One region of the Brevibacillus jepli genome, then DNA from elsewhere that is predicted to be linked to it. Evidence: riboswitches for the same ligand, from Rfam matches in the RefSeq annotation. Region 1 holds a riboswitch; each other region holds the start of a gene.
The links. Region 1 has a riboswitch for cyclic di-GMP ahead of yfmT (benzaldehyde dehydrogenase). Riboswitches for the same ligand answer to the same signal wherever they lie in the genome.

Region 1 (11,002 bases):
CCACTGTGATCCAAGATTAATGACACCGTAGAGCATGCTATCCGCCAAGTCTTTGTCTATCCGATCACCAAATTGCAGGTAGTTTTTGTAGAGGAAATTGATTTCGGCCAGCTGATGATTCAGAGAAACATGTGTTTGAATCGCTGGATTCGTCGACGTCGCGTAGTCGGCCACGAGCAATCCTTGCTGTGCACCAGCGATTACATAATGGTGCATGGCTGCGTGATTGTGAAAATAAGAAGCATATTTTTTCGCAGATTCACAAAAAGCCTCTTCTTGATATTGATCACAGCCACGAAGCATCAGATCACCAGCACCTGTGTTGAATCTCGTATCGTAGAAGCCCTCTGGTATCCCGTAATCACCGCTGAGCCACAAGGAACGTGGCTGCGTCTTCCAGTACCCTTCAGGCTCCTGCTGTTTCAAGCTCGCTTTCAACATCACATAGCCCATGTCGCGGGCTGCCTTGCTTCCACCTGTATATAAAAAGGAGCGAAGGACATAATTTTCGGGAATCCTCCAAAAGGAGGTCGCCGAAGTCGGCTCGTATGTAGACGGACTTTGGTAGTAATATCCGTCGTACAGCCATTTTGCCTTTTCCGTAACGTCCAAATTAAGCCAGACGCTGTCAATCGATTGTTCTCCCCAAGGAACGAGCGGATCTCTCGAATCGAGCGCCCACATCTCACTGATATAGCCTGCTTTCATTGGAAGCTTGATCACAAGCTCGACACCAGAATCAGTCTGGATGACTTCAATCGGCATTGCCATTTCGAGCTTTTCTTCTATCGTTGCTCTACCCTTATCCACATACGTAATCGGCCTACCTAACCAGATATACCTGCCTTCTGTCTCGACAAAACCAGCGGAGAGCGGAAGTGTCTTGACTTGATCGAGCCTGGCAACCTTCCAATACGGCTGCTTCGCCCCATCATAGGCACGGTAGCGGAACATCATGTTCTGACTGTCACCCTGAATCGGTATGGTGATGACGAAGGGCGTCATATTGCGCTGACCTGTCAATTTGTGGGCCCAATACTTGCCCCCATCTGCGAATGTAAACTCTTGTTTATGGTGAATCGCGCCATTCAGGTTGTCAACCGTCTCTGTTTCGGTTGGTTTTTTCCATTCGTTTGCAGAAATTTCGCTCGGGAAAATATTACTTACGGCGATGGCCGTCATCAAAAGGAGCATTCTGCTGATTTTTTTGACCATGTCATCCCCCTATTCTGTTAAAGCAGCACCGAAAGTCCTACTTTAAAATGAATATTTCGTAGCGATTATTATTTTTATAATAATCTGAAAAATTAATCATAGACGACTAATTTTATTTCGCAGGAGGGAATTTATGGATAAGAAAGTACGCTACGTTGTTTCTACTGCACTCGTATTATCTCTGTTCACCAGCCCCTCTTTGATCCATGCAACGCAAGCTGAGCCCGAACCCAACATCCCTTATTACGGAATGGGGCCTAGTTATGTACAGCCTGCACAGATCGAGAGCTTGTTTCCCAAGCCGAACATTCAGTTTGGGACACCTGGCTTTCAAGAAGGAAAAGAAGCATTTACATCCCAGGAAGAAATGATGGCTTACATAAGCAAATTGGCAGCAGGAAACAAGAACATCAAGCTCCATTCCATCGGCACTTCGTTGGAAGGTCGGGACATCCCTCTACTGCTGTTCAGCAAAGACCACGACAAGATCAAGCAAAACAAGGAAAAACCACTCATCTGGCTCCAAGCCCAAATCCATGGAAATGAACCCGCTTCTGGTGAGTCTGCTCTCGTGATCGCCAAATGGTTGGCGGAAGGAAAACTAGGCGCTGACCTTCTGGATAAAGTAAACGTCGCAATTGTTCCTCGCATTAACCCGGATGGCTCCTACCATTTCAAGCGATACATCGCGACAGAGCTGGATGCCAATCGAGACTACATGAAGGTAGAATATCCAGAGGTGCAGGCTGTTCACGAGGCCATCAACGCGTATCAACCCGATGTGGTGCTCGACGCTCATGAGTATGGTGTCTCTTCCAGCCAGCTACGTGAACTAGGTGAAAAAGGCGCCATCTCTTCCTACGATGTCTTGATATCCTCCGCCAAAAACTTGAATATCCCCGCCAGCCTGCGCCAAATGTCAGACAGCCTGCTCTTGGCAGACGTTCAGAAAGCGCTCGATAAGGAGCAGCTCTCTCACCACGCTTACTATACGCTGGCAAAAGGCAAGGAAGGAAAAGTGACCGCAACAGAAGGCAGCACAGAAACAAGAATCGGACGCAATGCTCTAGGCTTGAAAAACACGCTGACATTTTTGGTGGAGACGCGCGGTATCGGCATTGGACGCGCTGATTTTGAGCGACGCGTCTACAGCCAGGCCATTACACACGCAGCTGTCATCCAATCAACAGCAGCCAACGCCAAGGCAATCAAATCCGCCGTGACCAAGGCTCGCGAAGAAATCACCGAAAAAGGCAAAAACGCAAACGACAACGACAAACTCGTCATCCTGAGTGAGAATAAGCGAATACCGGATCAGTCTCTCGTGGTAGTCGATCTGGCCACTGCAAAAAAAGTATCTACCCCCATCGATTGGGTAAGCTCCACAGATGCCTATCCTGTACTTGAGCGCGAGCGTCCTACTGCCTATCTCATGCCTCCTGGCTACCATGACGTTGCGGCCAAGCTGGAGCAGCTCGGTATTTCGGTAAACAAACTATCGAAAGAAACAACAATCGATGTAGAGAGCTACACCATTTTGGAAAACAAGGTGAATACGATTTACGAGAACGGGCATTTCACCAATCAAGTGACTGCAAATGTAACAGAAACAACGAAAACCTTTCCTGCGGGTAGCTACGTATTCAGCATGGCGCAGCCAAATGCCAACTTCATTGCATTGGCCCTGGAACCGGAATCAGTAGACAGCTACGTCACGTTCAACTTCTTGCCCGTTGAAGCGGGCGATGAAGTTCCGGTTTATCGCTACATGCTGGAACAACCGCTACCTACCATACAAAAGAACTAAAGGAAAAATTCCCCTCTTAAGTTAGACTGTTGAGAGGGGAATTTTGTTACATGATTTTGCTTACTTTATTTGAATCACTTCTTGGGCAAGCCCCGCCAGCTTTTGCGTATTGTCACTAACTTCTACCATGGTCGCAGATATTTCCTCTGTCGCGGCCGCCTGGCTCTCCATGGTTTGATTAATCAACTCAATCGAATTTTGCAGGAGGGATATTAACTCCCGGATGGAATCCGTCGTCCGCTTGATTTTGTCTGCATTCGTCCGTGAATCTGTCGCCATATTGCGAACCTCATTCGCAACAACTGCAAATCCTCGGCCTGCATCTCCTACCCGCGCTGCCTCAATACTTGCATTCAGCCCTAAAATATTGCTTTGATCGGCGATTTTTTTCACTGCGAGTGTAATTTGCTCGATCTCAGTCGTGCTTTGGCTCACATCATTGGCTTGCTCCGAAATCGCCTTCATCTGCTCGTTCAGATTGCCGATCTGCACCGCCATCTCTTGTGTAGTGGCACTGACCTGTTCGACGACACTCGAGAGGTTCGCGGCGATTTCATACAGCTCATTGTCCCGCTCCATGCTGGAACCAATTCCGACACCGCCGATGACTTTTCCATTCTGATCATGCAAGGGAATCGCCCGAGCAACGAGAGGAAAACCAAACAATTCCTTCGGTACCATCATCGCCTGCTTGGCGTTTTTTCGAATCGCATTGGTGATCACATCTCCTTCCTGGAGTGGATCGCCAGGCTTCACTTGCAGCGAAAATGTTTTGGCAGGCACATTGCGCAACAGCCGCTCCGTGTCATAGACCCCAATGGTAATGTCATCGGTGATCAAATCATTTAAATACGGGGCAACCTTGATGAATGCTTCAAGCAGCTCCGCGTTTTTTTCCTTCCCTGCTTGTTCCGCTTCGTTCCATTCTTCGTATCCGTTCATGACCGTCTTCACCTCAATATTTTGCTGGCATTAATACGGAAATTGCCGTTGCTTATGCTGAACGGAAATCCATTTCAGGGTAGTAAACTCCTCCAGGCTCCATTGACCGTTCAAGCGTCCCAATCCGGAGTGCTTTTCACCGCCGAACGCTACAATTGGCTCGTCATTGATCGTTCCATCGTTGATGTGAATCATGCCGGTCTCCATTCGTTTTGCCATCTGGGCACCTCTCTCCAGATCACGCGTATGAATCGCCCCGGATAAACCAAATGGCGTCTCGTTCGCCATGCGAATCGCTTCTTCCTCGGAAGCAAACGACATAATGCAAACAGCCGGCCCAAACAGTTCTTTGGAAGCAATCGACATATCCGTGGTAACCCCCGTCAAAACGATTGGCTCAACCACGTTTCCTTTTACTTCCCCTTTCAGTGCCGGAACCGCTCCCTCACGAATCGCCTCATCGATCGTTGCCATCAGGTTGGTGACTTGTCGCTGATTGATAAGTGGACCAATCACTGTGTCAGGATCATTCGGATCGCCCACCTTGAGCCCAGATACTTTTTCTATATACAGATCGAGGAATTGATCGTAGACATCTTGGTGAACCAGTACCCGGTTAGCTGACATGCAAATCTGACCTTGGTGGGTAAAGCGGCTGAATACCGCAGCATTAACGGCATACTGGAGATCCGCATCTTCCAAAACGATCAGGGCACTATTTCCGCCCAGCTCCAAAATCGCCTTTTTAAAATGCTTCGCTGCCACTTGCGCAATATGGCTTCCTACCTGGCTGGAGCCTGTAAAAGAAAGAATGCGCGGAATCGGATGGGAGACAAAACCGTCACCAATCTCAGCAATATCCGTTACGATTACATTGATCAAGCCTTTTGGCAGACCAACCTCTTCAAAAATTTTCGCGATGAGTGTCCCACCCGTGATTGGTGTATGCTCATGCGGTTTGAGTACGACGCCATTGCCCGCACCAAGAGCTGGCGCTACTGACTTCATCGACAGATAGAACGGGAAGTTGAACGGACTGATCACACCGACAACCCCTCCCGGAATCCGATACAAGCGATTTTCTTTTCCATCTACGGGAGAAGGGAGAATTTTCCCTTCCATACGCACTGGGAACGTAGCCGCCTCGCGAATAATATCCTTCACAAGCCCGATTTCGAAAAATGCCTTTAACCGTGTTCCGCCCAATTCACGAATGATGATTTGAATAATTTCTTCTTCGTTCTCCTCGATATAGTGAACGGCGCGCTCTAGCATTCGGGATTTGGTATAGGCGTTCACTTCATCCCACTCTTTTTTCGCGTTGGCAGCAGCTTTGTAAGCCGCATCGATATCTTCCAGGTTTGCCATCTTGAATTCTGCGATGACTTCCCCGTTGTAAGGGTTGATATCTTGCAATGTCTTCGCCCCAAGTCCGTCGCGCCACTCCCCATTGATGTATTGCTTGTCCAGTGTTTGAAGGATTGACATGCTATAACCTCTCCCTTTTGTAAAGTAATGTAAATAAGCCCCTTTCGCATGAAAGGAGCCGTCATACAGCAAAAAGCTTTGCTAGTTGGCAACCCGGCTGCCATCGTAACTCGTACATTAGGCCCGTGGCTTTGCGTCCCCAATTTTCAATGGGTTTGCCCATTCATAGCGAATGTGGATATTCTTTTGTCGAAAAAAGGAAGGAAATGGAGAATCTTACCTTGATTATAGTACTCAATTCCTAATAGTCAAACGAAAACATGTTAATTTTTAGTGAAATAATGTAAACAAATACCAAAAAGTCCGCATCGCTTGGATACGGACTCCTGATTCAACTAGCTTATGATCACAATATTTTTTTGACATCCTTTACGCTCGTCGCGAGCATTTGCTCTACCGCGCTTGCGTCCCTTACGTGCTTGGTCAAGCCTTCATTCAGCTCTTCCAACAAGCCGTTTGCATCCCTTACATGCTGGGACACTTCGTCAGCAAAACGCTTTTGGTGCGCGATGATTTCCATCACACCTGACACTTCGACGTTCAGTGCCTGGAAAGCGTTCACGATCTGATCCGTCTTCTCCGCTGCATTTTTGCTGGTGGAAAGTCCATTTTTGATCGCACTGCTGCTTTTTTCACTGTTGGACAACGCTTCTTTTGTTTCTTCCTGAATCTTGCCGATCAATTCTGCAATCGTCTTGGTCGAGTTCCCTGTCATCTCGGCCAGCTTCCGCACTTCATCCGCTACTACAGCAAATCCACGACCTTGTTCTCCCGCACGCGCCGCTTCTATCGCTGCATTCAAAGCGAGAAGGTTGGTCTGATTGGCAATATCGCTGATCACCTTGACGATACTCGTAATTTCTGAAGAGCGCTCTTCCAAGCGGCTCATGGACTTGGACGTATGGACCGATTCTTTGTCGAGCAGGCTCATGACCTCCACCACGTCCGTCATGGCCTTCTTGCCTTCATCTGCACGTGCTACCGATTGTCTACAGATATCCGACAAGCGCTCGCCTCGAACCGATAACTGGCTCGCAGATTCATCATCCCGCTCGTTAACGGCCTGAATATTGTCTACGACTCGCTTCATCCTCGTCACCAATCGCGCCATTTGATCGTGTTCGGCGTTCACCGCTTGATTCGAAGAGAGGATGGCACCAATCTGTTCGTAAATACCGCGAAGCTCATGTTTCCAAGCGTCTTGCTGTCCTGTCATTGTGCTTATGGCTGTCGTCGCTGCTGTCTCTTTTTCTGCCAGGCTTCTGTCTTTTTTCCAAAACATCCGCTTCCCTCTCCTCTGTACCCATCAATTGTCACCTCGGCGGCTATAAACGCGGGACTCGATTATTCCCGGATGTTGTTTCGCCAAGCTCAGCAAGTTTTCCAAGAAATAATAGTGACCCTCCAAGAGCTCCACGTCCTTGCGCTCAAAATGCTTTGCCTGCAAATACTGCTGCATTTCCAATGCGTAGCGCTCCAGTTTATCGTGAAAATCGTTGGCACGAAGCATTTGCTCCACTTCTGGATATTCTGTTTTCAGGCGACTCAGCTCACTGTATACACGCCCACCCTCCAGAATCATCTGGTAGGCCGTACGTTCAAGCGTAGCAGTCGTAGCTGCCTCCTGCTCCTCACGCTCCTCGCGCAAAGCTGCCAAGTACGTGATAAAATGGTAGACAGTTAAAAACAAGGGTCCTAAAAACAGAATGATCCCTGCCTTGTATACATGCTGATTGGACAAGTTGCTGATGAGCAGGAACAAGTGAAACAAGATCGCACCCAACCATACATAGATGATGATGTGGTGATTGATCTTCCCTGCCTTTTGTTGGCGGGAAAAGGCAAAGGTAAGTCCGAGCAGATAAAAGGCAAGTAAAGTAAAGCTGGCCGAAAACAAAGCCATCTCCATATCTACCAGCCAGTCTGCGTCGGCGGGTATTTCGATAAAGAATTCAAAAGCGAGCACCAGCAGTGAGAACAGCAACCCCATGATCCAAAACCGGCTTACTTCCGAGTCATTCCTCCGCCGGGAGCGGTAGCGTTGTGCACGGGATCCTTTCATTTGCTCTCACCTCATTCTCTATGATTCGCCATGATTCTATCTTTTCCTTTCCCATGTGGCCAAAATCTGACATCGGAGGCTGTTATGACAAAAAAATTACCGACCCCATTTACCGACCGTATGAAACCCTTGCTCGGGAACGATTACGAAGCATTTATTTCTTCGTATGACCAGCCTGTGACACACGGCTTGCGCGTCAATCCATTAAAGGTGGGACGTGACGATTTCTTGAAAATCTCACCGTTTGCACTGGAAGAAGTCCCTTGGTGTGAAAATGGCTTTCGCTACAAAGAACCAGATCGTCCTGGCAAGCATCCTTATCACGCGGCAGGACTGTACTATTTGCAGGAGCCAAGCGCAATGTCCGCTGCTGAGGCACTAGGCGTACAGCCCGGTGAACGAATTCTTGACCTGTGTGCAGCGCCAGGGGGCAAATCGACACAGCTTGCAGCGTTTTTGCGTGGACAAGGAATGCTTGTGGCAAACGAAATCCATCCTGTTCGGGCAAAAGCCTTGTCAGAAAATCTGGAGCGTTGCGGAGTGACCAATGCAGTCGTGACCAACGAGACGCCAGAACGACTACAGGAACGCTTCCCTCAGTTTTTCGACCGGATCTTGGTGGATGCTCCTTGCTCGGGCGAGGGGATGTTCCGCAAGCTACCTGAAGCAATCGACGACTGGTCCCCTGCAAAAGTTACCGAGTGCCATCTCATGCAAGGGGATATTCTCGAAGCTGCCGCTGCTATGCTGAAGCCAGGCGGGACATTGGTTTACTCCACCTGCACATTTGCACCGTTGGAAAACGAGCAGTCGCTGGTTAACTTCCTGGGCCGTCACCCGGAATTTGAGATCGTCCCGTTACCACATGCAGATTGCTTTTCTGAAGGTCAACCAGAGTGGGCTTCCCCCAAGAACGAGCAGCTCAGCCAGACTGCCAGATTGTGGCCGCATCGTCTGCAGGGGGAAGGGCATTACCTCGCCAAGCTGCAAAAGAGTGAGGATGCTGAAGTACATGAAACGACTGGGAAGCGCAAAGAAAAGCGAGCGGCAAAATCCGCTCCCGCAGGCCGAAAGGAAGCATTGGCTGCCTGGCGCAATTTCGCGGAGGAGGCGATCCCTGCACTCTCCAAACAGTTCGATGATGAATCGGCGTTTCTCTTGTTCGGGGAGCAGCTCTACTACTCACCTGCATCTGAGCTCGATTGGGACAAGCTCAAGGTCGCACGTGTCGGTCTGCACTTAGGAACCGTGAAAAAGAACCGACTCGAACCCGCACATGCCTTGGCACTGGCCCTCTCACCTGCGGAGGTTGCCCGTGTCGCTTCATATGGTACAGACGAGCCTGAAATTTTACGGTATGTAAAAGGAGAGGCACTCATGCGTGAAGGTGAAAACGGCTGGACGCTGGTTACTGTAGATGGGTTCTCCATCGGCTGGGGCAAGCAATCAGAGGGGCAGCTCAAAAATCATTATCCAAAGGGTCTTCGCTGGTTGTAATTACTTGCATCCAGAATACAAAAAGCTCACAAAGCTTCGCGAAATCCATTCGTGCCTGCTTGTGAGCTTTTCTTTTTTCTTATGACCGCCCTCTGCGGGACGGATTGTCTACGACGGTCAATGAACCATTTCTTATATAACGCAATATTTTTGAAACCGAAATCCCTGTTGCATTGGCAATTTGCATCGCATTCGAATTCGGATAAGTTCTCACGTAATTGCGAATCATTTGGTAGTCTTGCATCTCGCTTTCTCCGCAAACCTGGCAACTGTACTCACCACGGCCCATCGGACTGCCGCATTTCAAGCACGTATCCGTCGTCATCACTGGTTCTCCTCACACCCTGTACTAAGGTAACTTTCACGAGAAAGGGTTCTATCTTCCTATCTATTACCCAAATCTCATGGGAGGAAAACACTATTTTATACAGACAACTCAGTGCTATGCGGCAAAATGCTTGTAATTACCGGAAATGCTTTTCCAATTTTTTCGCCAAGTCCTCGTCCGACATGGAAGGAGCCCCTGCATTAATCCGATACAGCAGCTTGCTACCAGGAAAATGCTCTCCTTCTTTGGCAGCAAACATCAACTCAATATTGAGGCTTTTGCACATGTCCAGCACTGTTTGATCATAGGCTCCGTGCGGGAAAGCCAAAAGAGCAGGCTGCTTACCCAGCTCTTCGACAAGACGCTGATTTGCCAGAGCGAGATCCGCTTTTACCCGTTGATGATACTCTTCGTGCGTTTCCGTCCGTCCCTCTTTCTCCAAATACTTGCGACTCGTCAACGCATGTCCTCTACTATTATTTTTATCCGTTGGTACTTTTTGATGAGAATTGTAGGTGTGCGAGTAAAAGGTCAACCCCTGCTGCTCCAATTCCCGCATCTGATCCCAGCTTAGATGCGGAATCTCCTTTGGGTTCTTCTGGTCGGTTGATTTCACAACCACAAAGTTTGTAGCAGTCATCCCGAACTCTTTTAACAGGGGGGCAGCTTTCGTGTAAAAGCTTTCATATCCGTCATCAAAGGTAAGTACAACAGATTTGGCTGGCAACGCTTTATTTTGTTTGTGTGCTTCCAATAATTGTTCCATCCCGATTACATTGTAGCCATTCTCTTTCAACATCTTGAGATGGCTTCTGAAAAGTTCAGAGGTAATCGTAGCAGATGAATCTAATTTTTCATCGATGTGATGATAGGTCAGAACTGCCGGAGCATGTCCGGTCGAGTCAGTTGGAGGTGCTTCTTTCGCATATTCAACCGTTGGCCATAGGAACGTTGACAGCAGAAAGATCGAAAATAATGGTAGCAAAATTTGAACATGTCTCTTTTTCACGATGATCACTCCATACAAAATGGTATGGTTGATGGTACCAGTCAACCGTTTCGGCCTGCTCATTTGATCCATCTACCTGCCATATTGTGACAAGAAAAATGAAATTTTTTAGTTCTTTTTGACTAAACGCAGCCCAGCTCCCCCTTATACTTCTGGTTGTCAGAACAGATAGATGAGAAGTTATGCTTCGACAGCAAAAAACCACAATACGGGCAACTCGCCCATATGGTGGCGTTTGGTACGGGTATTGGTGGTATTCCTCTGCCCATCAGACTGCCGTTTATCAAGCAAGTATCCTGTGACTTCTTGGTTCTATCGTCTATCTATTACCCGCATTTTCATGGAGTGAAACATCTTTTCAAATGAATACTCCTTTTTGAACAAGAACGATCGCACAGACGATAAGAAAAATGCCGCTTCCTACATGCATAAGCTTGATCCATCGAGGACGTAAAAAACGGGACAAATACGCAGCCGATAAGGCGACCAGACCAAGGAACAACAAGGTCGATAACAGACAGCCTGAGGCAAACAAGAACAGCTCAATTGAATGAAGAAAACTGTCAGATGCCAAAAGCGAGCCAAATACGCCTGCCCAAAATACGACGGTCAGAGGATTCGCGAGCGTCAGAAGTAGCCCGTACCAAAAGCTGT
Region 2 (11,002 bases), on a different contig from region 1:
GATCAAAGGAGGCGCAACCGGAAGCGGGCAGGCGCAAATTCTCCCGGCAGATGAAATTAACCTGCATTTTACTGGGGACATTCATGCGATCACCGCTGCCCATAACTTGTTGGCAGCGATGATCGACAATCATATTTTCCATGGCAATCCGCGCGGGCTCAATCCAAAGAAAATCGTCTGGAAACGGGCGATGGACATGAATGACCGCGCTCTGCGCAACATTGTTGTCGGCTTGGGTGACGGCAATGGGATGACGCGTGAGGATGGCTTCATGATTACGACCGCATCGGAAATCATGGCGATTATGTGCTTGAGTGAGAATCTGGCAGACTTGCGCGAGCGGTTGAATCATATCATTATTGGCTACGATTTCGATGATCAGCCAGTACGGGCGGAAGAAATCAATGCGGTAGAAGCGATGTGCGTTCTCTTGAAGGAGGCGATCAAGCCAAACCTTGTACAGACAATCGAGGGGACTCCGGTCATCATTCACGGCGGGCCTTTTGCCAATATTGCGCATGGGTGCAGCAGTGTGATCGGAACCAAGACGGCTTTGAAGCTGGCGGATTACGTCGTCACAGAGGCGGGCTTCGGTGCTGATCTGGGAGCGGAGAAGTTTTTTGACATCAAGTGCAGAAAAGCAGGACTGACTCCATCGGCTGCTGTTGTGGTGATTACGGTCCGGTCCTTGAAATTCAACGGCGGGGTCAAAGTACCTGACCTGGCAGTGGAGAATTTGTCTGCTCTGGAAAAAGGCTTCGAAAACGTCAAGCGACATCTGGAAAACCTCCAGAAGTTCGGTGTGCCAGCAGTGGTTGCCATCAATCATTTTGCTACGGATACGCAGGCAGAGATCGATGCCGTAATCGCACTGTGCCAAGCGGCCGGAGCCGAAGCGGCACTCTCCAAGGTATGGGCAGAAGGAGGAGCGGGCGGCGTGGATCTGGCTGAGAAGGTTACACGCGCAGCAGAGCGTCCATCATCCTTCCGTTTCTTGTATGAGGAAGACCTCAGCATAAAAGACAAGATTGAGACGGTTGTGAAAGAGGTTTACCGCGGATCAGGGGTAGTCTTTTCACCGCTTGCGTTGAAAACGATGCAAAAGGTAGAAGAAATGGGCATGTCCCATCTGCCTGTGTGCATGGCAAAAACGCCTTATTCCTTTACGGACCGTGCCGATCTGTTGGGGGCGCCTGTTGACTTCACCATTCAAGTCAGTGAAGTGCGTATTTCGGCTGGAGCTGGTTTTATTGTGGCGTTGACCGGAAGCTTGGTTACGATGCCAGGCCTCCCGAAAAAGCCGGCTGCGGAATCGTTATATGTAGACGAGGATGGACATGTGATCGGATTAAGCTAATCAAAAAGTTTGACAAAAAGCTGACACCTGTAAAAGGTTGTCAGTTTTTTTCATTTTTTTGGTTTATAACCGAGAAATTATGGGAAAAGAAAGGTGAGATTGAAAAATGTGGACTTTAATTAAAAACCAACAAGGAATGACAAAGGCAAACCTGCTGAAAAGCAGGGACGCAAAGCCACGGGTCTAAGGACGAAAATCTATGATTTTCGCAGCTAGGACAGCCGGGTTGCCATACCGTAGTCATGATGGACTGTCGGTGGGCAGTCTTTTTTTTGTTGAAAAGAAGAGAAGGGAGAAGTGGTTCGGTATGAAAAATAGTTTGAAGAATAAGCTAATTATCGTTTTGTGCTTGCTGTTGGTCATAAGTTTGGGCACAGTTTGCGGTGCAAGCTATTGGAGTGCTTCCAATCTACTGGCAGACAGTCTGGACAAAGAAGCTGAGTTGTCAGCCAGTAACCTCTCGAATCGAATCGATAGTTTCATGCAGGAAAAAATTGAAATTGTAAGAGCGGTTGGAGGGATGATCTCTGAAGATAACAATTTCGAACAAGACCTGAAGCTGATTCAAACAGCCCAGAAGAAAAATCCGCAGTTTGAGACTTTCTTTTTTTCACATGATTTGACTGGTAAGAAAGTGATCAACTTCAAGGGAGAAGTGACCGATATTTCGGATCGGCCGCATATTATTGAAGCCAACAAAGGGGAAGGCAAAGTTGTCGTATCTGAGCCTGTGGTTTCTAAACGGACAGGGAATAACATCGTGACGCTTGTCGTTCCGCTGATGAAAGACAATCGTCAATACGGTTATATCGGTTCCACCATACCGATCGATGAAATTCAGGAAAAGGTGTCCCAAGAGAAATTTGGGCAAAATGGCTACGCTTTTTTAGTAAGCAAAACGGGGACTTTCATTTACCATCCGACGAGCGAGTACATTCTGAAGGAATCGATTCTTAACATGGGCGTTCTCGAACTTCAAACAGCCTTTGAAGATATCAAGAAGGGGAACCATGGAATCGCTCAGTACAAATGGGAGAATACAGAGCGGTTTGTTTCCTATGCTCCTACCAATCTGAACTGGGGCGTTTACATCACTGCACCGATCGCTGAGCTGCATGCTCCGGTTGATGCGCTGTCGATGCAATTGATGGTCATATCTCTCATCGTGCTGGCTATTGGTGTTGTTCTGGTTTATATCTTGGCTGTGCGCATGGTCAAACCAATTGAGCGTCTGAATCAAGCTGTAAATATAGTGGCACAGGGGAATTTGGCTGAGACGGTAACTGTTGAAGGAAAAGATGAGATTGCAGTTCTGTCGCGCGACTTTAACCAAACCGTATCGCACTTGAAAAATTTGATCGAAGGCGTTTCGCTGTCGTCAGATCAGGTACAGGGCTTTAGTCAGGAAGTGTCTGCAGGCATTAAACAAGCGACGGAAAACATTAATCGAATCGGAATGTCTATCGCTCAGATTTCTGAGGGAGCCGAGGCACAGGCCACCAGCTCGCAGGATGTCGCCTTGTCCATGAATGACATGGCTGCTGGCATCGTAAAAATCGCGGAGACGTCCGCACATGTTTCAGAGGCTGCCCAGATAGCAACAGAGCAGGCTGAGCAAGGGACAGCCGTGGTAGAGCAAGCGGTTCGTCAGATGGGAAGCATTGGCGAGGGAACATCGAAGGCGACGGTAGCCATCGAGCAGCTAAACAATCGCTCCAAAGAAATCGAAGGAATTCTCGATACGATCAGTCAGTTGACCTCGCAAATTAACTTGTTGGCGTTGAACGCATCGATCGAAGCAGCACGCGCTGGCGAGCATGGACGTGGTTTTGCCGTGGTTGCTGGAGAAGTGAAAAAACTGGCGAACCAATCCGAAGAATCGGCATCCAAAATCGCCATGCTGATCGGGGAAATCCAGCAGGATACTCGTCATGCGGTAGAGGTCATGAACGAGGGCAACCAAAATGCCGTGCATGGTATTCAATTGGTCGAAGAGGTTCGCGATATTTTTGGGCATATTTTGGAATCCTCCCGAAACGTGGCAGCACACATTTTGGAAGTATCCGCAGCATCTGAACAAATGTCAGCAGGCTCCCAACAGGTGAGTGCCTCTGTGGATGAAATGCATAACATTGCCAAGCATGCCTCACTTGATGCGCAAACAGTGGTGAAGGCAACCAAGGAGCAACTTCAAGCCATCCAGGAAATTGGCCAATCTGTCGAGCGTTTGAATGCAGTAGCAGAAGAATTACAGCAAGGTATAGGCAGATTTACCCTGTAAGGCCTTTTCCTTTGAGAGGGGGGATGCCATTAGGGGATGATGGAGTTTGTTTCTTATAACTAAATTCATTACCGAATATCAGGAGGAGAAACCAAAATGAAAAAAATGACAAAGACAATCTTGGCGAGCACACTCGCTGCTACTATGCTTTTGACAGGAGGAACAGGTGCTTTTGCCGCAACGGCGGTTAAGCCTGTCCCAACCGTAGCTGCTGAAGCTGCTAAAAAACAGGAAGCGAAGAAGTTTGAGTCCCGTTTGGATGAAATCATTGCGAGAGGCTACATCCTCGTAGGTACGCCAGGTGACTACAAACCGTTTACATATCTGAATCCAAAGACAAACGAATTTGAAGGCTACGATATCGATGCGATGAAAGAATTCGCTAAAAGCCTGGGAGTAGAGGCTCGTTTTGTACAAACCTCTTGGCCGACACTGATGGACGATCTGCTGGCTGATAAATTCGATATCGCAGTCGGAGGCGTAACGCGCAACACAGACCGCCAGAAAAAAGCGCACATGAGCGATCCTTACATTCAGTTCGGTAAAGCTCCACTCATTCGCAAAGAAGACAAGGACAAGTACAAGAGTGTAGCAGACATCAACAAGCCAGAGGTGCGCATTGGTGTGAATCCAGGTGGCACCAACGAAAAATTCGTTCGTGAGCATCTGACAAAAGCAACCGTGACGGTTGAACAAAACAACCTCGACATTCCTGGTCTGGTAGCGAGCGGAAAGTACGATGTGATGATCACAGATACGCTGGAAGCGATCGTTTATTCCAAAGCAGATCCTCGCCTGTATCCAGCTCTGACCGACAACCCGTTCACGAAGAGTGAAAAAGCATACATGATCCATCGCGGAGACGCTATCTTTGCTAACTACCTGGATCTGTGGATGGACGAGATGAAACTGCAAGGAATGTTTGATGAGCTTTATAACAAATGGGTAAAATAATTCCATGACAGACAAGCAGCCCGATCCTGGGCTGCTTTCTTATTTTTTCTGACTGAATCAGCACAAAATCGGGTAATTTGGGTATATATGCAGTTTGCTTTTTCAGCCATTGCATGGTACGATTACAGCTATGTTCTTTAGGGTGCGTTTGTACAATCGGGGATAAAAGGGCATGTTCCGGATCGTAAGGAATAGTGCCCTTTTTTTTGAGAATTTTATAGAAGAAGGTATTGATAAAGGAGACTGACATTCATTGGCGACTTTTCATGATTTTGGCTTACATCACTCCATCGTTAGAGCTTTGAGCAATATGGGCTTCGAAGAGGCTACAGCGATTCAGGATCAAACGGTTCCTGTAGCATTGCAAGGACGCGACCTGATCGGTCAAGCGCAAACAGGTACTGGTAAAACTGCTGCATTCGGTATTCCATTGATTGAACGCATGGATGAAACAAGCGGAAACATTCAAGGGGTTGTATTGACTCCTACTCGTGAGCTGGCTGTTCAGGTTGCAGAAGAGATTAATAAAATTGCCCAATTTAAAAACATCTCTGCTCTGCCAATCTACGGTGGCCAAGACATCACACGTCAAATCAAAGCGTTGAAAAAACGCCCGCAAATCATCGTTGCAACACCTGGTCGTTTCATGGACCACATGAGAAGAAAAACGATTCGTCTGGATGCGATTGAAGTTGTTGTTTTGGACGAAGCGGATGAAATGCTGAACATGGGCTTCATCGACGACATCAAGGAAATCTTGAAAGAGGTTCCAGAAAATCGTCAAACACTGCTGTTCTCTGCGACCATGCCGAGAGCGATCCAAGAAATCGCGCAGCAGTTCATGAACGAACCAACCATCATTCAAGTCAAAGCAAAAGAAGTAACGGTGCCAAACATCGAACAGCAATATATGGAAGTGGCTGAGAAGCAGAAGTTCGATGTACTCTGCCGTTTGCTGGATATCCATTCTCCTGAGCTGGCTATTATTTTCGGTAGAACGAAGCGCAGAGTAGATGAGCTGTCCGAAGCGCTGACCAAGCGCGGTTATGGCGCAGAAGGTATCCACGGCGACCTGAACCAAGCGAAGCGCGATAGCGTACTGCGCAAGTTCAAGGAAGGTACGATTGAAGTACTGGTAGCGACTGACGTTGCAGCTCGCGGTCTGGACATCAGCGGTGTAACTCATGTATTTAACTTTGACATTCCACAAGACTCCGAGAGCTACGTTCACCGTATCGGAAGAACGGGACGTGCTGGTAAAACTGGTCTGGCAATTACGTTTGTGACTTCCCGTGAAATCGACCATCTGCGTCTGATTGAGCGTACTACCAAGCGTCGCATGGAGCGTCATGCTGTTCCTACAATGGCCGAAGCACTGGAAGGTCAACAAAAGATGACAGTAGACAAAATTCTCGAAGCATCTGGAAGAGACGATCTGTCTGCTTATAAAACGCTGGCAGAGCAATTGCTTGAGGATGTCGATTCTGTAACACTCGTATCCGCAGCACTCAAGCTGTTGACCAAAGAGCCAGATATGACTCCTGTTCGCCTGACAGAAGAGGCTCCTCTCCGTGTAGGTAAGAAAAAGCTCCCTCCAAAAGGAAAAGGTGGCTTCGGCTCTGGTTCCGGTTATGGTGGCAAGCGTCCTTCCCGTCCACGCAGTGGAGAGTACCGTCCTCGCAGCGGCGATTCTCGTCCTCCACGTAGCGGTGATTCCCGTCCGCGCAGTGGCGAATCTCGTCCGCCGCGTAATCAGGAATCCAGCGGAAGACCGTACAACAAACAACGCTAATACAAAACAAAGGCCGATGCGACAAGGTGTGCATCGGTCTTTGTTTTGTAGCATGCTATCGCATAGTTTGGCGTGGTTGTGACAAACTACACTTAACAAGCTATGTTGATATCGAGGGGTGACACTATCATAAATAAAAAAGCCGTTTGGACTTGGATGAGTGTAGGGGCCATTACGTTAGCATTTTCATTGCCACTACATGCACATGGGCAAGTACAGTCTGGACATCCGGTACAGCAGACACAAATTACAGAGGAGCAAGCCAAACAAATTGCCTTGCTTCAAGTGAAAGGGCGAGTTGTACACGTAGAGCTTGAAACTGAAAATGGTGTTCTCGTATATGAAGTAATCATTCTTACCGATCAGAATCAGGTGTTCGAGGTAGAGGTTCATGCTCAAACGGGAAAGGTATTGAAAGTAGAAAGAGAGAACTTATAATCGTTGGAAGACAGTTATAACGGACCGTCAGGGGTTTGCCCTGGCGGTTATTTACCTGCTTAACCGATAAGCACATTTGAGCAAGTAAAGCATATGTGAAGTAGATACTTGCGAAAAGAATTTGTAAGGAGGTACTGCACATGGTGGAAAAGAAAGTTGTTGTACAGCTTGCGCATGGCTTGCATGCCAGACCCGCTGCCAATTTCGTAAAGGTCGCGACGTCTTTTTCAAGCGAAATCAAAATCGTCAAAAACGAGAAGGTCGTGAACGCCAAGAGCATAATGGGTATCATGGCAGCAGCTATCGGAAAAGGTTCGGAAATTACGCTGATTGTCGATGGTCCCGATGAAAACCAAGCGATTGTCGCCTTGGAAAAGGCATTGATGGAACAAGAATAGCAGTGTGAAGGCAAACCCTCTCTTACCAGAAGAGGGTTTTTTCTTTTTTTGTTAGAAAGGAGTCTGCCGCTTTTTTGTTCGTTGTTCTTTCAGGAGTAGCTCCATTTTTAGTCGAACACGTTCAGTATGGGGAGTCATGTAGAGTGGAGACGCAAGATTATGTGTTTCCAACGGATCTGACGTGAGGCGTGGAGATTTTTTTGGCTCCATGCACGGACTGCAGCGTCCTCATACACGGGAGGGTATCGCTCCTGATCCACAATGATCAGTAAGATATTCGGCTGTTTTCCCAAGCGATTTCTCGACATATAGATCCCCCCGGGCTGAGATGTACACATCTTTATCAACATATGGGGATAAACTTTGTCCTTATCCACAAAAAACATCGCCGATCCTCAGGAGATCGGCGAATGAGTAAACATAGGTTGAGTTATCCACAGTGTTTTTACACCAAAACCAAAGCGAAGGATAGCACAGACAAAAGAATAGAGGTAATACTCATGGCAATCAGCGGGCGTGCAGCTTTTGTCCGCAGTGCACGCAGATTGACGTTGAGGCCGAGTCCGACCATGGCCATAGTGAGGACGAAGGTTGTGACATTGGCTACACCATTATGAAACGAATCTGAGACAGGAATGGCTGTGCCGAGAACGTAGCTTCCAAAAACGCTCATGGCGAGAAACCCGATCAAAAACCAAGGAAATTCGATTTTGGTGTCGCGTTGTAGTTTTCCGGTGCGTTTCATCCAGAACATCAGGATAAAACAGAGGGGGACCAACAGAAGTACACGCCCTAATTTTGCCAGCAGCGCAATTGCTAGCCCATCTTGACCCGCTGGAGCAGCAGCAAGCGCGACATGAGCAATCTCGTGCAGGCTAATGCCGGACCACATGCCGTATTCGATCGCCGACAGGGGGAGGAATGGACGCAAGATCGTGTAGCAAATGGCAAATAAAGTCCCGACGAGCGCGATAATTCCTACCCCGATGGCAGTATCTTCATCCTTGGCAGCAACAATGGGAGAAACGGCTGCAATCGCTGCAGCTCCACATACACCTGTACCGACTCCGAGCATGAGGGAGAGGGAAGGGTCTGCTTTCAGCCACTTGGCTAACAGCATCGTAACGACGATGGCAAAGATAATCACGCCAGCATCATAAGCGAGAAGCCCAAGGCCTTGCGTCAAAACAACATCCATATTGAGCTTGAGACCGTACAAAATGATAGCGAGACGCAATAAACGTTTGGCAGAAAACTGAATCCCTGATCGCAATGCTTCCGGATATCCACGAAAATGACGGTACGCGACTGCGATCAGGATCGAACAGGCTAGGGGGCCTACTTTTTGGAAGCCAGGTACTATTGATAAGCCGTAGCCTGTCAGGGCGATGAAAAAAGTAAAAGCGATTCCGCCTATCCACAGCGAGAAGGATGCGGGGTTGCTTTCACTGTTTTTTACTTGCTGTACGTTGGCATTGCTGTTACTACTCAATGGCGTGCTGCTGTTAAACGGGGTTGCCATTGCCATCACTCCTCGAAAAGTTTTACAAACTCAGCATAAGGTAACTGTTATAATAAGAAAAATAAATCATTACGATAGTCATCATAAGTAATTTGATATAGCTGGTAGAGGACAGGAGGGTGAAGGTAGTTGGATCAGCATTTGCTTGTGTTCGTAACCGTCGCAGACAGACAGAACTTTTCCCGAGCAGCAGAAGAGCTTCACATGACACAACCTGCCGTTAGTCAGTATGTGCATGCTCTGGAGCGTTCAGTGGGGACAAAGCTCTTGGAGCGAAGCAATAAATATGTTCGCTTGAATAAAGCAGGGGAGGTCGTCTATCATCACGCCCGTGAGATTTTGGGCTTGTACACGCGGATGCAGAACCTCGTGGATGATTTGATGAATACGCCGAGCGGACATCTGACCATAGGTGCCAGCTACACATACGGAGAGTATGTACTGCCTCATGTCATAGCACGTCTTCGTCAGCATTACCCGTTAATTACCCCCACGATTACGATCCACAATTCTACAGTCATCGCTGATCTGGTGGCCAAGCGCCAGCTCGATGTCGGTATTGTCGAAGGGGAGTATGTGGACGAGAAAATGTGCGTGGAGCCGTTTGCCGATGATCGTATGTATTTAATTGCTTCACCCAAGCATCGTTTGGCAGGGCAAACCGAGGTCAGCACTGAAGAGTTGATGAAGGAAACATGGATTGTGCGGGAAGAAGGCTCAGGTACGAGAGAAGCAGCTGAAAAAATGTTTCGTCAGCTGCAATTCACACCGCAAAAGCGAATGGAATTCGGTAGTACGCAGGTGATCAAGGAATCTGTGGAGGCTGGATTGGGGATCAGCCTGCTGTCCTATTGGGCCATCCGCAAAGAACGCAAGCTAGGTACACTCTGTACACTGAAGGTAGCGGGGATGCCTGTTACCCGTGATTTTTCCCTTGTAACGAAATCAAACGAGTTTCATACCAAAGCATTAGACATTTTCATGGATCTCATACGCACACATGTGCCGGAGGGAGCCTATACGTAAAAAGAGGAAGCGGCACAGTTGATACGTGCCGCTTCCCTTGTTCATATCATGTTGATGAATCTGAATGGGCGAGTGTTAGACGAAAGGTTGTTCCTTCTGGAGATGTCTGAAGCAACTCTACATTGCCGCCGTGTGCTTTTGCTAAAAGGCGGGAGATCGTCAGGCCCAGACCCAGGCCTTGCTTCTTTTTGCGTTTGCTATCTCCGCGATAGTACCGTTCGAAAATGAAAGGAACCTCTGACTCAGCAATTCCTTTTCCGTTGTCGGTGACATCGATGGAGAGGAAGTCACTTTGGTTATGGACGTCGATCTTTATTTGGGTTGCGCTTGCGGCAGCACTATTCCCCAATAAATTGAACAAAATTTGTTTGACATGTGATTCATCGCCGATCCATACGATTTCAGCTCTAGTCGGATTAACTGTCACAGATACATCGGCAAAGGAGGGCAAGGCTTGCACCTGTGCAGTTATCTGATCCAATGTGCTGGCAATCTGAACAGGTTGTTTCTCGACAAATACTTCTCCTGCTTCCATTGACGAAAAATCAAGGAGGTCATTGACCATTGTCTGAAGTCGCTTAGCTTCGTCCATGCTTATTTGCATGAATTCATCCGCATCGGCACCTTTCACTACGCCGTCTTTGACCGCTTGAATCATCCCGCGGATCGAAGTGACAGGAGTACGCAGCTCATGGGACACCCCAGCCAAAAGGTCGGTGCGCATCCGCTCCAGCTGTCCAAGCCGTTTCGCCATTTCGTCAAAGGAATGAATCAGCTGACTGATTTCCGCTTCTTTAATTTGGGAAGAATCGGGCAATGAGGGCGTGTAGTTCCCGGTGGATATTTGTTCTGCCGCCATTGCCAACTGGCGCAGGGGTAGTGTCAGTGACCTGGACAACACATAGACGATCGCCCAACCGCATAAGGTAATGACGCCGATGGAAACCATGATCGTGATATAGGTCTGGACCAAGTCATCATTAAGCGGCGTGCTCACATAATAAGTGCCGGCGACGGCATTGTTTTCGTAGTAGGGCACACCTACCCGCAACCAGGTAGCTCCCTTTGTAGCGATAACCTCACGTGTTTCCTTTGTGTTGTCCACGGGCTGGATGGGGGTGGGTAATTTGATGATGGTAGCAGCAGTCTTACCCAACTGCTCTTTTTTAAACGTCTTGTCAGCGTCATCGTATATTTGAACGACGTGATCGGCCGGAACGGCTGGCATGACTCT
Region 3 (11,002 bases), on a different contig from region 1:
CTGACTCGTTCAGCGATCATTTTCATTCGTTCATTAGCAAACGGTACTTGAGCTATCAGGTAATGTAGCCTGGATAAACGAAATGCCCTCAGATCGGCTCGACACTGAGGGCATTTGCAATTTTTCCGTATCTATTTTAATGCACGATGCAAAAACGACTTTGTCCGCTCAAATTGGGCGTTTGTAAACAATTGCTCGGGTGTACCAGACTCTACGAATTCCCCGTTGTCCATAAACATGATTTGGTTCGCCACCTCTCGCGCGAAGCCCATCTCATGCGTTACAACCATCATCGTCATATGCTCCTGGGCAAGCTGCTTGATCACTTGCAGGACCTCACCAGTCAGTTCGGGATCGAGCGCAGACGTAGGCTCATCAAACAACAAGATTTGCGGATTCATCATCAGTGCTCTGGCAATCGCCACACGCTGCTTCTGTCCGCCTGAGAGCTTGGCCGGATATGCGTCTGCCTTATCAGACAGGCCGACCTTTTCCAAGAGCTCTGCACTCTTGCGATGGATGTCCTCTGTCGCCTCGCCTTTGACCACTCTAGGTGCGATCTCCAGATTCTCCTTCACCGTCAGATGAGGGAACAGATTGAAATGCTGAAAGACCATTCCCATTCTCGACGTGATCTGCTTGATGTCCTGGCTGCTGGCATAAACACCGTCCTTCACCAAATAATCATCCTGCACACGGATGCTGCCACCATTCACCTGCTCAAGATTGACCAAGCTCCGCAGCATCGTGCTTTTACCGGAGCCAGATGGCCCGATTACTGCCACGACTTCGTTCTTCCTCACCGAAAACGAGACATTTCGCAATACTTCTTGATTACCAAACGATTTCTTAAGATTGGATACTTGAATAATGTCCATATAGCGCCAGCCCTTTATTCGAATTTGAACCTTTTCTCCAGCCACTTAAAAAACAACGTCAATAATAGCGTCATCAACAAATAAATGATTCCGGCAATAAAAAACGGAACGATTGTAAAATCGCGATTCACGGCTGTTTGTGCAAAGTGAAGTAATTCAGGGACAGCAACTGCATAGAGCAATGCTGTGTCCTTCACGAGCGTAATCGATTCATTTGCGACCGCAGGCAAAGCCACGCGAAACATTTGCGGCAAAATAATCTTGTTGGTTGTCTGCCATTTGCTAAAGCCGAGGACCTGCGCTGCCTCGTACTGTCCTTTGTCAATCGACAGCAATCCCCCACGGAAAATCTCCGCGAAATACGCTGCGTAGTTCAGCACAAAGCCGAGGCATGCGGCCACGAAGCGATCCATAACCAAGTATTCTCCCACCACTGGCAAGAGGGGGAGACCAAAGACAAAAAACAATAGCTGTAATAACAGAGGCGTTCCACGCATGACATACACATAGGTGTGCGCGAACCAAGACAGCCCTTTATTGCTGCTATTCGCCATTAACGTAATAAGAAATCCCAATGGTATAGATGCCAGAATCGCAATGAAGAACAGCAGCACTGTCATCTGCGCCCCTTCTAGCATCGGCAAGGTAATGGAGATAATATAGTCTAAGCTCATACGGTATGCTCCTAATCCTTATAATAAAGCGTGGCTTCGCCAATCATTCGGCGAAGCCATCGTTTCTATTGTTTATTTCAACACGCGATTTTCGCCAAACCATTTTTCCGATATTTTCGCTGCTGTTCCATCCTGATTCATTGCATCCAGCGCTTTTTGCAGTTCGTTCAATAACGCCTCGTTACCTTTTTTGACGCCCACTCCATATTCCTCAGGTGCAAGCGATTCTTCCAGAAGCTTAAAGGTTCCTGGTTCTTTTGCCATGTAATAATCGGCTACAATCTGGTCGATGACGACTGCTTCCACGCGTCCAATCTTCATATCGCTCAATGCCAGTACATTATCAGGATACTCTGTAATCGATTTGACCTGATTTTTCATATCATTCGCATTTACGGCATCTGCTGCGGATGACAGCTTTTGTAATCCAACCGTTTTGCCAGCCAAGTCTGACAGCTTTGCTATGTTGCTATTTGCCATAGTGACGACTACCTGCGCGTTTTTCAGATACGGCTTGGTAAAGAGAACCTTCCCTTTTCTTTCATCCGTAATCGTATATCCATTCCAGATCAGGTCAATACGTCCACTGTTTAGTTCAGACTCTTTCGAACTCCAGTCAATTGGTTGGAACTCCACTTGTTTCCCCATTTTTTCGCCAGCCGCACGTGCATAGTCAATATCAAAGCCGACTATCTCATTCTTCTCATCGCGGAAGCCCATTGGTGCGAACTTATCATCAATGCCAATGATCAGTTTGTTAGCGTCTGCGCCAGTATTTGCACTGGAACAGCCAACTACCAATGAAACCATCGCGCTCAACAACAATGACATCCATGCTATCTTTTTCATCGTGATTTCCCCCTCGTTCATACTACTCTATATTTTACTCTGATAAAGTGGTAATACGTTAACAAGGTATCATGATAGCACATTAGCAAGGAATAGTCGATACTTTAGTAAACAAAAGCACCCTAGAAATATGCTCCAGTTGAACAACAAAAATGCGGGTTAACAGATGCACGTCTTTTTCTTTTTTCCGACACTCCCTCGTTCCTCTATCTTTTTGATATATTCCGTAGCCAAAGGAACCTTGCACGCTGTCTGTCCAACGTCCACATGCACTTTGCCGATCGCTGCGGCCACCTCTAGCGCTTCCTGATGAAGGTCCGGTACATACGCGCCTACCGAAATAACGAATTGATTCATGGTGTACCGTACGCGATTACGTTCCTCGTGAATCATCTCCTTCACTTTCATGAGCAGCCGCTTGATTTCTTCTTTGTCTAGCTGTTCATCTGGGGTAATTGACAGGTAGTTCGAATACGTATTCCACCCACCTGTAGCTATGATCTCATCTTTTGAATCTATCCATTCCCGTGCCAGCTCCATCGCATAATGACTCTCAGCAGCTACACTCGCAACCGTGTATTCGGCGGGCGCGTACCAAGAGGCTGCCTTGACCCAAGCCTGCAGCCGCTCTTTTGTCATGCTCTTCGGGTCAACCGTCAATCCGGCCAAATACATGGCATCGTAGTTTCCTGTATCATATAGCGCCTGGACAAGCTGCTGATCACGCTTTACCTCTTTGACCAGCTTTTTCATATCACCGACTCGAACGCCAAACAAAGGCTCTTTAGCCCCATGCCGCAAGTACGTTTTTTTCGTCTGCTCTGTCCCCATTGCTTCGAGCTTCTGCATAACTTCTTCCAACGTCATCTTGCCACCCTCCTTTTTCTTCTATTTAATAGGATAACCAGCGGTCGCTACTACCAACACGAAAAAACCCTCCACACATCGGGAGAGCTTTTTCCTGAAGAGCTTGACGCGCAATTCCTATCCTTACGCGGCGCTGCGCACTTTGATATACGAAACATTTCTGACGTTGATGACAACATCATCATATTGAAGCCATCCGTCGTTCTGATTGGCGACCATTTGAATAATTTCTTCCGGTTCTGTCGTTTCGATGCTTATCGTTTCGCCACCGGAAAAGAAAAATTGAATCGTTTTTACTTCCTTCATGAAATCCCCTCCTATTCCTTCTAGTTATCGGACAGTTGGAAAATTTTTGTTACGGGTGATTTGCATGAAAATACATTATGAACAATTGGTTACTTTTTCCTACCAAAACTTGACAAGGATATTTCTTTTGGCTTATATTTTGCATAATTATATATAGCAAAATTCGACATCAATTTACAAATTTTGCTAACTATTGCAAAAGGCAAAGTCATCGAAAGGTGGCGACGCAAAACCACGGGTCTACAGTCTTTGACCATGATAGCCGGGTTGCCACATCATGAGACCATTTTTTCGATGTTGGTAGCTTCGGTTGTTCCATTACGTATGGAACGGCCTTTTTTTGTGTTTACTTTTTTGAAAGGAGGATGAAAGCATTTTCATTTTCATAACGGATAGTAAAACATAACTTTTGAGACGTCAAACATACACAACATGGTTCAATCAGAGAAAATGATGGAGTGGAGAAGTTATGTACAAACAAGTAGAAACCGTACAAGATTTAGCAAAGTTTCATGAAATCAAAGAAGCAGTCTGGACAAGCATGGGCTTCGAAATGGAGTACGCAAAAGAAGGCTCTGCTCTGTTCCTCTTAATCGCTGAAGATGGTGAAGCAGGTGGAACATTTGAGATGACACCCTTTTCCAAATCAAGTGCTTATATGAAATCACTTTTTCAGGATGTTGTTACAGCAGATATGAAAGTAATGGAGGTAGACAGTCTCGCTGTTTTGCCGAAATACCGCGGACAACTAGGGCAAAAAGGAATTTGCCTGATGATAGATTACGCTGAAAAGCATGGTTATACCCACGCAATCGGTGTAGCAGATCCGACTTTTTTTACGTTCATTAACAAGAAATATCAAGTAAAGGCAACTCAGACCAGAGATATCGTCTTTTACAAAGGGGCCGATGCCATTCCGACCCTCTTCCATCTAAAAGATGTCTATGATAATAAGCACGATCCCAAATATTCCTGGTACAATTCGTCGTCATCCAACCAAGTAAAAGTCGAGGTAGGTGGGTAACATGGATAACATTGACCTGTTGAGAAGAAGAAACAATTGGGTCGTTATCGTATTCGCAAGTATTATTACCGTTGTTCAGGTCTTAAACCTCTTTTTAGGTGTTCCGTACACGTTCGTTCTAACCGTATTAGGTATTTTGTATGGTGTGCTAGCACCGTTTACTTACATCTCCAATCGTCCGAGCTTCCGTGAAAAAGCAGCGCCCTTCATGAAGTTTTTCAACTTCGCTGTAATCGGGATCTTCATGTTCATCGTAGTGGGACTAGACCCGCATATGATCAACATCATGACCATTATGTTCTTTGTAGCAGTCATGGGGATTTATCAAGACCGACTCATCAATATTTTGACGATTGTAACGACATTGGGTATTGTCTCTTACTACTTCCTGACACAGCGAGAAACGATTTTCCATTCGACATCCAACCTTGATCTGATGTACTTCCTGCTCACGTTCTGCTTTGTATCTGTCACGAGCATGATGCATGCTGTATTCAATAACAGATTGCAGCAAGAAAGCGAGCAACAAAAGCAAGAAGCGATTGCCTCGAAGGAATCGTTGCAACGTGTTCTGGATAAGATCAATGAATCACTTAGCTCTATGCAAGACTATCAAGAGAATTTGAATAAGGTGACGGATGGCGTGAACGTTCGTGCTGTGGAAACAGTCGCTTCCCTGCAAGATATTATGCAGTCCTTTACGATCCAGACCAGCAATACGGACGAGCTGCGTCGGGAAATGAGCTCGACGAATCTGCAAGTTGAGGACATGACCCGCTCTGTTACGGAGATGCATGAGTACGTAGAATCGACCAAAGAAGCCACTAATGAGAGCGGCAAACGCATCGGTAACATCGGCAATGACTTTGAACGCTTCATCAAGGACATCCAAGGTACGAACCAGCTAATCCAAGAGCTCAATAAAGAAACCGAATCGATTGGGAAAATCATTCAAACCATTTCCGAGATTTCTGCGCAAACCAATCTGTTGGCACTCAATGCCACGATTGAAGCATCGCGTGCAGGTGAACATGGCCGAGGCTTTGCTGTCGTAGCGGATGAAGTACGCAAGCTGGCTGAGTCCTCCAAGCTATCCTCTGAATCGATTTCGAGCCTGCTCATGACCATTCGCGAAAAAATGAAGCTCGTATCGGATATGATTTCCGAGTCGCAAACTTCCTTTGAGAAAAATAGCGAAGGCATCCTCGAAGTACAAGAAATGTTCACCAATGTGGACAACTACATGCAAAACTTCGCGGATAAAACGAAAAACCTGCAAGAGTTCATCATTCATGTCCACAGCATGATCCAGGAAGTTGGCGCAAAAGTAGAAGTCAACGCAGATATTACCGACAAGAACAAAGAAAGTTTGGAAGAAGTGCTTGTTCTCGTTTCCGAACAAAAAGACGAGGTCGTCAAGGTATCTGGCGGCTTTGAGAAAATCGAACAGCAAATGCGTGGCCTCCATATGTAGCATTCCAGCAACCGCCTATCAAAAGGCGGTTTTTTTCCTTTTTGTAACTAAGTGGATATATAATGTAAATATTCTGATAGTTAATCCTCTACAATGGAAGGAGGCACGTCATGATGGATGCACGTATCGAAACGAAAACCATTCAGACCGATCGCCTGCTTGTTTCCTATCTGACAGCAGGCACACCCGAAGGAGAACCGCTGCTCCTTATTCACGGGAATGCTTCAGCCAATTTGTTCTGGGACGATACCATCGCAGCTCTGTGTGATCAGTATCGTGTGTATGCTCCTGATATGCGTGGCTATGGAGCAAGTGAAGCATTGCCAATCGATGCGACACGCGGTTTGCGAGATTGGTCAGATGACCTGCATTCGTTTATTCAGGCATTGGACTTGCCAACACCCGTTCATCTAGCAGGTTGGTCGCTTGGCGGAGGGATTGTGATGCAGTATGCCATCGATTACCCGCAGGAAGTTCGCTCCTTGACCTTAGTCGCTCCTATGTCTCCTTATGGCTTTGGTGGAACCAAGGATGTATCTGGCACCCCGTGCTACAGCAGCTTCGCTGGATCGGGCGGAGGAGCAGCCAACGCTGAGCTGGTCAAAAGGATAGCAGCCAAGGATATAGGCGATGAATCCCCTTCCAGCCCGCGTAATGTTATGAATCAGCTTTATTTCAAGCCCCCGTTCCGAGTTACCCCAGAGCAGGAAGACCGTTATGTGAATGCGATACTCTCCACGAGGACTGGAGACTGCTTTTACCCCGGAGCATTTGAATACGTAACCGATTGGCCTGGTGTCGGTCCCGGAACGACAGGGATTAATAATGCGATCTCCCCTAAATACGTAAATTTGTCCGGCATTGTTCAAATAGAGCCAAAGTGTCCGATTGTATGGATTCGCGGTGAAGATGACGCCATTATCTCGGATCAGTCGCTTGCTGATTTTGGAACATTGGGCAAGCTCGGCTATGTGCCCGGATGGCCGGGAGAAGCAGAGTATCCCCCTCAACCGATGGTCTCGCAAATTCGCCATGTACTGGAGCAATACCAGCTAGCAGGTGGCTCCTATCAGGAGATCGTCATGGAAAATGTCGGGCACGCTCCTCACATCGAGAACGCAGAGGAGTTTTTGCAGCTCATTCGAAAAACCGTCAGGGTATAGCCCTGACGGTTTTTCAATCATGGTCTTGTTTTATCTGCTATCCCTAAATATGTAACGATGCTAGTCAAAATGGCTCCGACTGCTACAAGAAGCATGCATACGATATCGTATCCCTTCCATAACAATTCCGGTAATTTCGAAGGATATTGGAGATTTTCTTTCCACTATGCTTTCGAACGGCGTTGGGGACGGCGGGCGCTTTAGGAGCAGGAATGATTTACTTTTTCGACGAATAAGTTCCTATCCTACTTACTGGTAAAGGATGGTGCAAATTTGCGAAGCTATATACCAGAGAGTTCTCACCAAAAGCTCAGGCTTCCAACGTCGCCTCTATCTTCTTTGTCCGAACTGCGGTCGCCAAGCCAACGCTCCTCTACTCCGTCTAATTTTTCCCCTAGCATTGTACAACTTCAGAAGACACTCGGTAATCAGATGACCGCGAAATATTTGAAATCCATATACACAAACGCAAATTCAGTATCGAGCTCCATACGTTCTAATGTAAAAGATCCTGCTATTAGGGCGGGGGATATCATCCAATGCAAAAAGATCGGTAATTTAGCTTCAGGGACGCAGGCCACCACGCTTATGCAGCCAAAAGAGAAGAAGGAAGAAGACGAGGGGACACCGGATCAAATCATTAATTTTGATACCGGTCATATGATTATCTCAGACGTGCTTCTCTCCGATCTCGATGGTCCAAGCTGGGATAGGATCATCGAGATTATGCAGGAAACCCTGTCCATTCAGTATCCGAAAACCATCAAAGAAGATGAGAAGCGAAACTGGTTTAAAGGGGTTGTGAAAAAGAATAAAAGTGCCGCCGCTGCATACGTAAAACAACTTCTAAAAGTAAAAAAAGGAGCTAGCGGAGCAAATGAGTTGCTGGAAGTTCTTCATCCAGACGATCGGCAACGGATAGAAGAGGAATTAGAAAAATTAAAAAACTTTAAGTTGGGCGACTCCAAAACACTTATGACGTATACAAAAGAGGACAACCAATTATTTGATGACGTCTACATCATTAACGCCTTAGGATTCGATCCCCTTCATGATCCGGAACAGGTGAATGCGCTTGCGGCAGCGATAAAAGCAGGTGGTAATTTGCAGTTGATCGCGGAAGCCACCGGGGAATCGATCTCAGCTTTTTGGCAACACGCAGCGGTGGTTCATAACAAGGCCATTTTGAAGGATGAGCATGGGCTTTCGGTTCTGCTCTCCAGCACAAAATCGCTGGGGGCTTTGGAGATTAGTAAATATTTTGATCTTGATAATTGTTCAGTGGGTAATAAAAATACGGTTTTAGCGGCAGATGAAAAAACATCCGGACTAAACACTCGTCATACGGTAGCAACAACGGGGGGGACAGATATGGCGGAAACTATTCCGACAGTGAAACTTGTCCTGAAGAGAAATGACAAACCAGTTGAATAGGGGGCTTTGGTCACTGGTTCCTTTCATGTAACGGTTCCTAAATTGAAAACTATTTTGTCGTATCTTTCTCTGCTTTCGATACCTTCAAGTTAAATTCTCTTTCTTGCTCTTCAATGATTGCTTTATCCTCTGCATTATCTCTCACTACTTTTTGCGTCAAAATAGCTCCAACAGCTACAAGAAGCATGCATGCGATATAGTACCCCTTCTCATGAAGCTGAAGACCGCTCGCATTGTATAACCCGATGGAAAATAGCAGTACGCCTGCACCTAAAGTAAAATAAGCCAGGAAAGTGAAGGCACTCGTGTTACGCATACGATGCTTTTGTGGATACATAGTAACCCCCCTCACATTTTGTTCAAGTGTTAACATGCATATGCAGAAGTCAACCGGACGATTGCTCGCCCGGCTGCCTCCATGGATTACGTCACCGCTTCTTTTTTGCCAAAGAAGGTTCGCAACGCCTTGTATACCTCGCCTTTTTCCCGAATGACGCAATGCATGAACTTCGGTTCCTTGATGTGACGATACGCTGACATGAGGGTGCTGTGTCTATTATACTGATTCACTTCCCCATAACCGAACATGTTGCATCTCTCCATGAGCTCTTTCACCAGCTTCACGCAACGCTCATTGTCAGACGTGAGGTTGTCGCCATCGGAAAAATGGAATGGATAGATGTTGTACTGTGATGTCGGATAGCGACTATCGATGATCTCCAACGCTTTCTTGTAGGCAGAGGAGCAGATCGTCCCTCCGCTTTCCCCCTTGGAGAAAAAGGTGTCCTCCGTTACTTCCTTCGCATCCGTATGGTGAGCGATAAAGACGATCTCGACCTTTTCGTACTTGGTGCGCAGAAAACGAACCATCCAGAAGAAAAAGCTGCGGGCAATGTATTTCTCAAACACGCCCATCGATCCGGATGTATCCATCATCGCAATAATGACAGCATTGGAATGAGGCTTAATAATTTCTTCCCACGTCTTGAAGCGCAGGTCGTCGTCTGTGATACCCAGCTCCAAATCACTGTAGCCTGCCAGCGCGTTTCGGCGAATGGCTGCAATCAGCGTCCGCTTTTTATCGATGTTGCCCATCAAGCCTTTTTTTCTAACATCATTAAACCGCGTCTCTTCCACGACGATTTGTTCTTCGTCTTTTTGTTGAAGATTCGGGAGCTCCAGCTCGGCGAAAAGCATCTCCTGCAATTCTTCGACGCTGATTTCGGCCTCGTAGTAGTCCACGCCTGGCTGGTCGCCCGCTCCCTGCCCTTTTCCCGGTCCTTGTGCAGGATCCCCGTCACGGGCGACGACATCCCCTACTTTACTATTGCCCTTACCTTGACCGCCATGTTTTCCCTTTTGGAAGTTAAAACGCAATCGGTATTCATCCAGGGAGCGAATAGGGATCTTAATGACTTCCCGACCATTCGACATGATGATGTTCTCTTCGCTGACGAGATCGGGCAGATTTTTTTTGATCGCTTCTTTCACTTTTTCCTGGTGTCGATTTTGGTCCTGGTACCCTTTGCGGTGCAGCGACCAGTCTTCCCGGGAGACAATGAACGATGACCCATCTTCCATGCCGTCTCCTCCTAGTAACTGGCGCAATCTGCGCCGAATATAAAGTGTGACTCTGTCATCTATTTAACAAACTTCCTACGTAACGAAGCAGCTCATTTGCGCAAACCGGGCAATAGTGATGCTCTTCGATAAGTCGCTTGGTGACTTCATTAATCTTCTTGAGCTGATGTTCATCCGGCGTTTTGTTCGAGGTCGTGATCTTGACAACATCCTTCAGATCGGCAAACAGCTTCTTCTCGATGGCTTCTCGCAGGCGATCGTGCGTGCTGTAGTCAAACCGCTTCCCTTTGCGCGCATAGGCCGAAATACGAATGAGAATTTCTTCACGGAAGGCCCGCTTCGCATTTTCCGAGATACCGATTTGCTCCTCAATGGAACGCATCAGGCGCTCATCTGGATCCATCTCCTCGCCTGTAACGGGGTCACGGATTTTGTTCATATTGCAATAAGCCTCAACATTATCCAAATAGTTATCCATGAGCGTTTTCGCCGACTCTTCGTAGCTGTAGACAAATGCCTTCTGCACTTCTTTTTTCGCCAGCTCGTCATATTCCTTGCGAGCGATGGAGATAAAGTTCATATAGCGTTCCCGCTGCTCCTTGGTGATGGACGGATGCTGATCGAAGCCTTCCTTCAGCGCGCGAAGAATATCAAGCGCATTGATGCACTCAGTGTCTCGGCGGATCAGCGCACTGGAGATACGATTGATGACATAACGAGGATCAATACCGGCCATCCCTTCATCCGCATGC

Region 2: it holds a riboswitch for cyclic di-GMP, as region 1 does, so the genes downstream of both, AB1L17_RS21765 (methyl-accepting chemotaxis protein) here and yfmT (benzaldehyde dehydrogenase) in region 1, are expected to answer to the same signal.
Region 3: it holds a riboswitch for cyclic di-GMP, as region 1 does, so the genes downstream of both, AB1L17_RS24575 (GNAT family N-acetyltransferase) here and yfmT (benzaldehyde dehydrogenase) in region 1, are expected to answer to the same signal.

What each region holds. Positions count from the first base shown of each region.
Region 1 is NZ_JBFEFW010000005.1:7,927-18,928, forward strand. Features, by position in the region: gene AB1L17_RS07055 (hypothetical protein) at 1-1,215, opposite strand, end outside; gene AB1L17_RS07060 (M14 family metallopeptidase) at 1,349-3,022, shown strand; gene AB1L17_RS07065 (methyl-accepting chemotaxis protein) at 3,083-3,964, opposite strand; gene yfmT (benzaldehyde dehydrogenase) at 3,995-5,452, opposite strand; cyclic di-GMP riboswitch class I at 5,537-5,622, opposite strand; gene AB1L17_RS07075 (methyl-accepting chemotaxis protein) at 5,799-6,734, opposite strand; gene AB1L17_RS07080 (hypothetical protein) at 6,759-7,514, opposite strand; gene AB1L17_RS07085 (RsmF rRNA methyltransferase first C-terminal domain-containing protein) at 7,599-9,011, shown strand; gene AB1L17_RS07090 (hypothetical protein) at 9,091-9,336, opposite strand; gene AB1L17_RS07095 (polysaccharide deacetylase family protein) at 9,476-10,411, opposite strand; gene AB1L17_RS07100 (LysE family translocator) at 10,707-11,002, opposite strand, start outside.
Region 2 is NZ_JBFEFW010000022.1:28,167-39,168, forward strand. Features, by position in the region: gene AB1L17_RS21760 (formate--tetrahydrofolate ligase) at 1-1,357, shown strand, start outside; cyclic di-GMP riboswitch class I at 1,492-1,591, shown strand; gene AB1L17_RS21765 (methyl-accepting chemotaxis protein) at 1,665-3,638, shown strand; gene AB1L17_RS21770 (transporter substrate-binding domain-containing protein) at 3,735-4,592, shown strand; gene cshA (degradosome RNA helicase CshA) at 4,846-6,384, shown strand; gene AB1L17_RS21780 (PepSY domain-containing protein) at 6,541-6,822, shown strand; gene AB1L17_RS21785 (HPr family phosphocarrier protein) at 6,963-7,220, shown strand; gene AB1L17_RS21790 (YeiH family protein) at 7,666-8,742, opposite strand; gene AB1L17_RS21795 (LysR family transcriptional regulator) at 8,872-9,768, shown strand; gene AB1L17_RS21800 (HAMP domain-containing sensor histidine kinase) at 9,815-11,002, opposite strand, start outside.
Region 3 is NZ_JBFEFW010000028.1:52,275-63,276, forward strand. Features, by position in the region: gene AB1L17_RS24545 (KTSC domain-containing protein) at 1-68, shown strand, start outside; gene AB1L17_RS24550 (amino acid ABC transporter ATP-binding protein) at 132-878, opposite strand; gene AB1L17_RS24555 (amino acid ABC transporter permease) at 893-1,552, opposite strand; gene AB1L17_RS24560 (amino acid ABC transporter substrate-binding protein) at 1,625-2,401, opposite strand; gene AB1L17_RS24565 (DNA alkylation repair protein) at 2,561-3,268, opposite strand; gene AB1L17_RS24570 (hypothetical protein) at 3,392-3,574, opposite strand; cyclic di-GMP riboswitch class I at 3,766-3,849, shown strand; gene AB1L17_RS24575 (GNAT family N-acetyltransferase) at 4,044-4,598, shown strand; gene AB1L17_RS24580 (methyl-accepting chemotaxis protein) at 4,600-6,072, shown strand; gene AB1L17_RS24585 (alpha/beta fold hydrolase) at 6,183-7,235, shown strand; gene AB1L17_RS24590 (hypothetical protein) at 7,668-8,669, shown strand; gene AB1L17_RS24595 (YiaA/YiaB family inner membrane protein) at 8,719-9,006, opposite strand; gene yhbH (sporulation protein YhbH) at 9,093-10,250, opposite strand; gene AB1L17_RS24605 (ATP-dependent protease PrkA) at 10,306-11,002, opposite strand, start outside.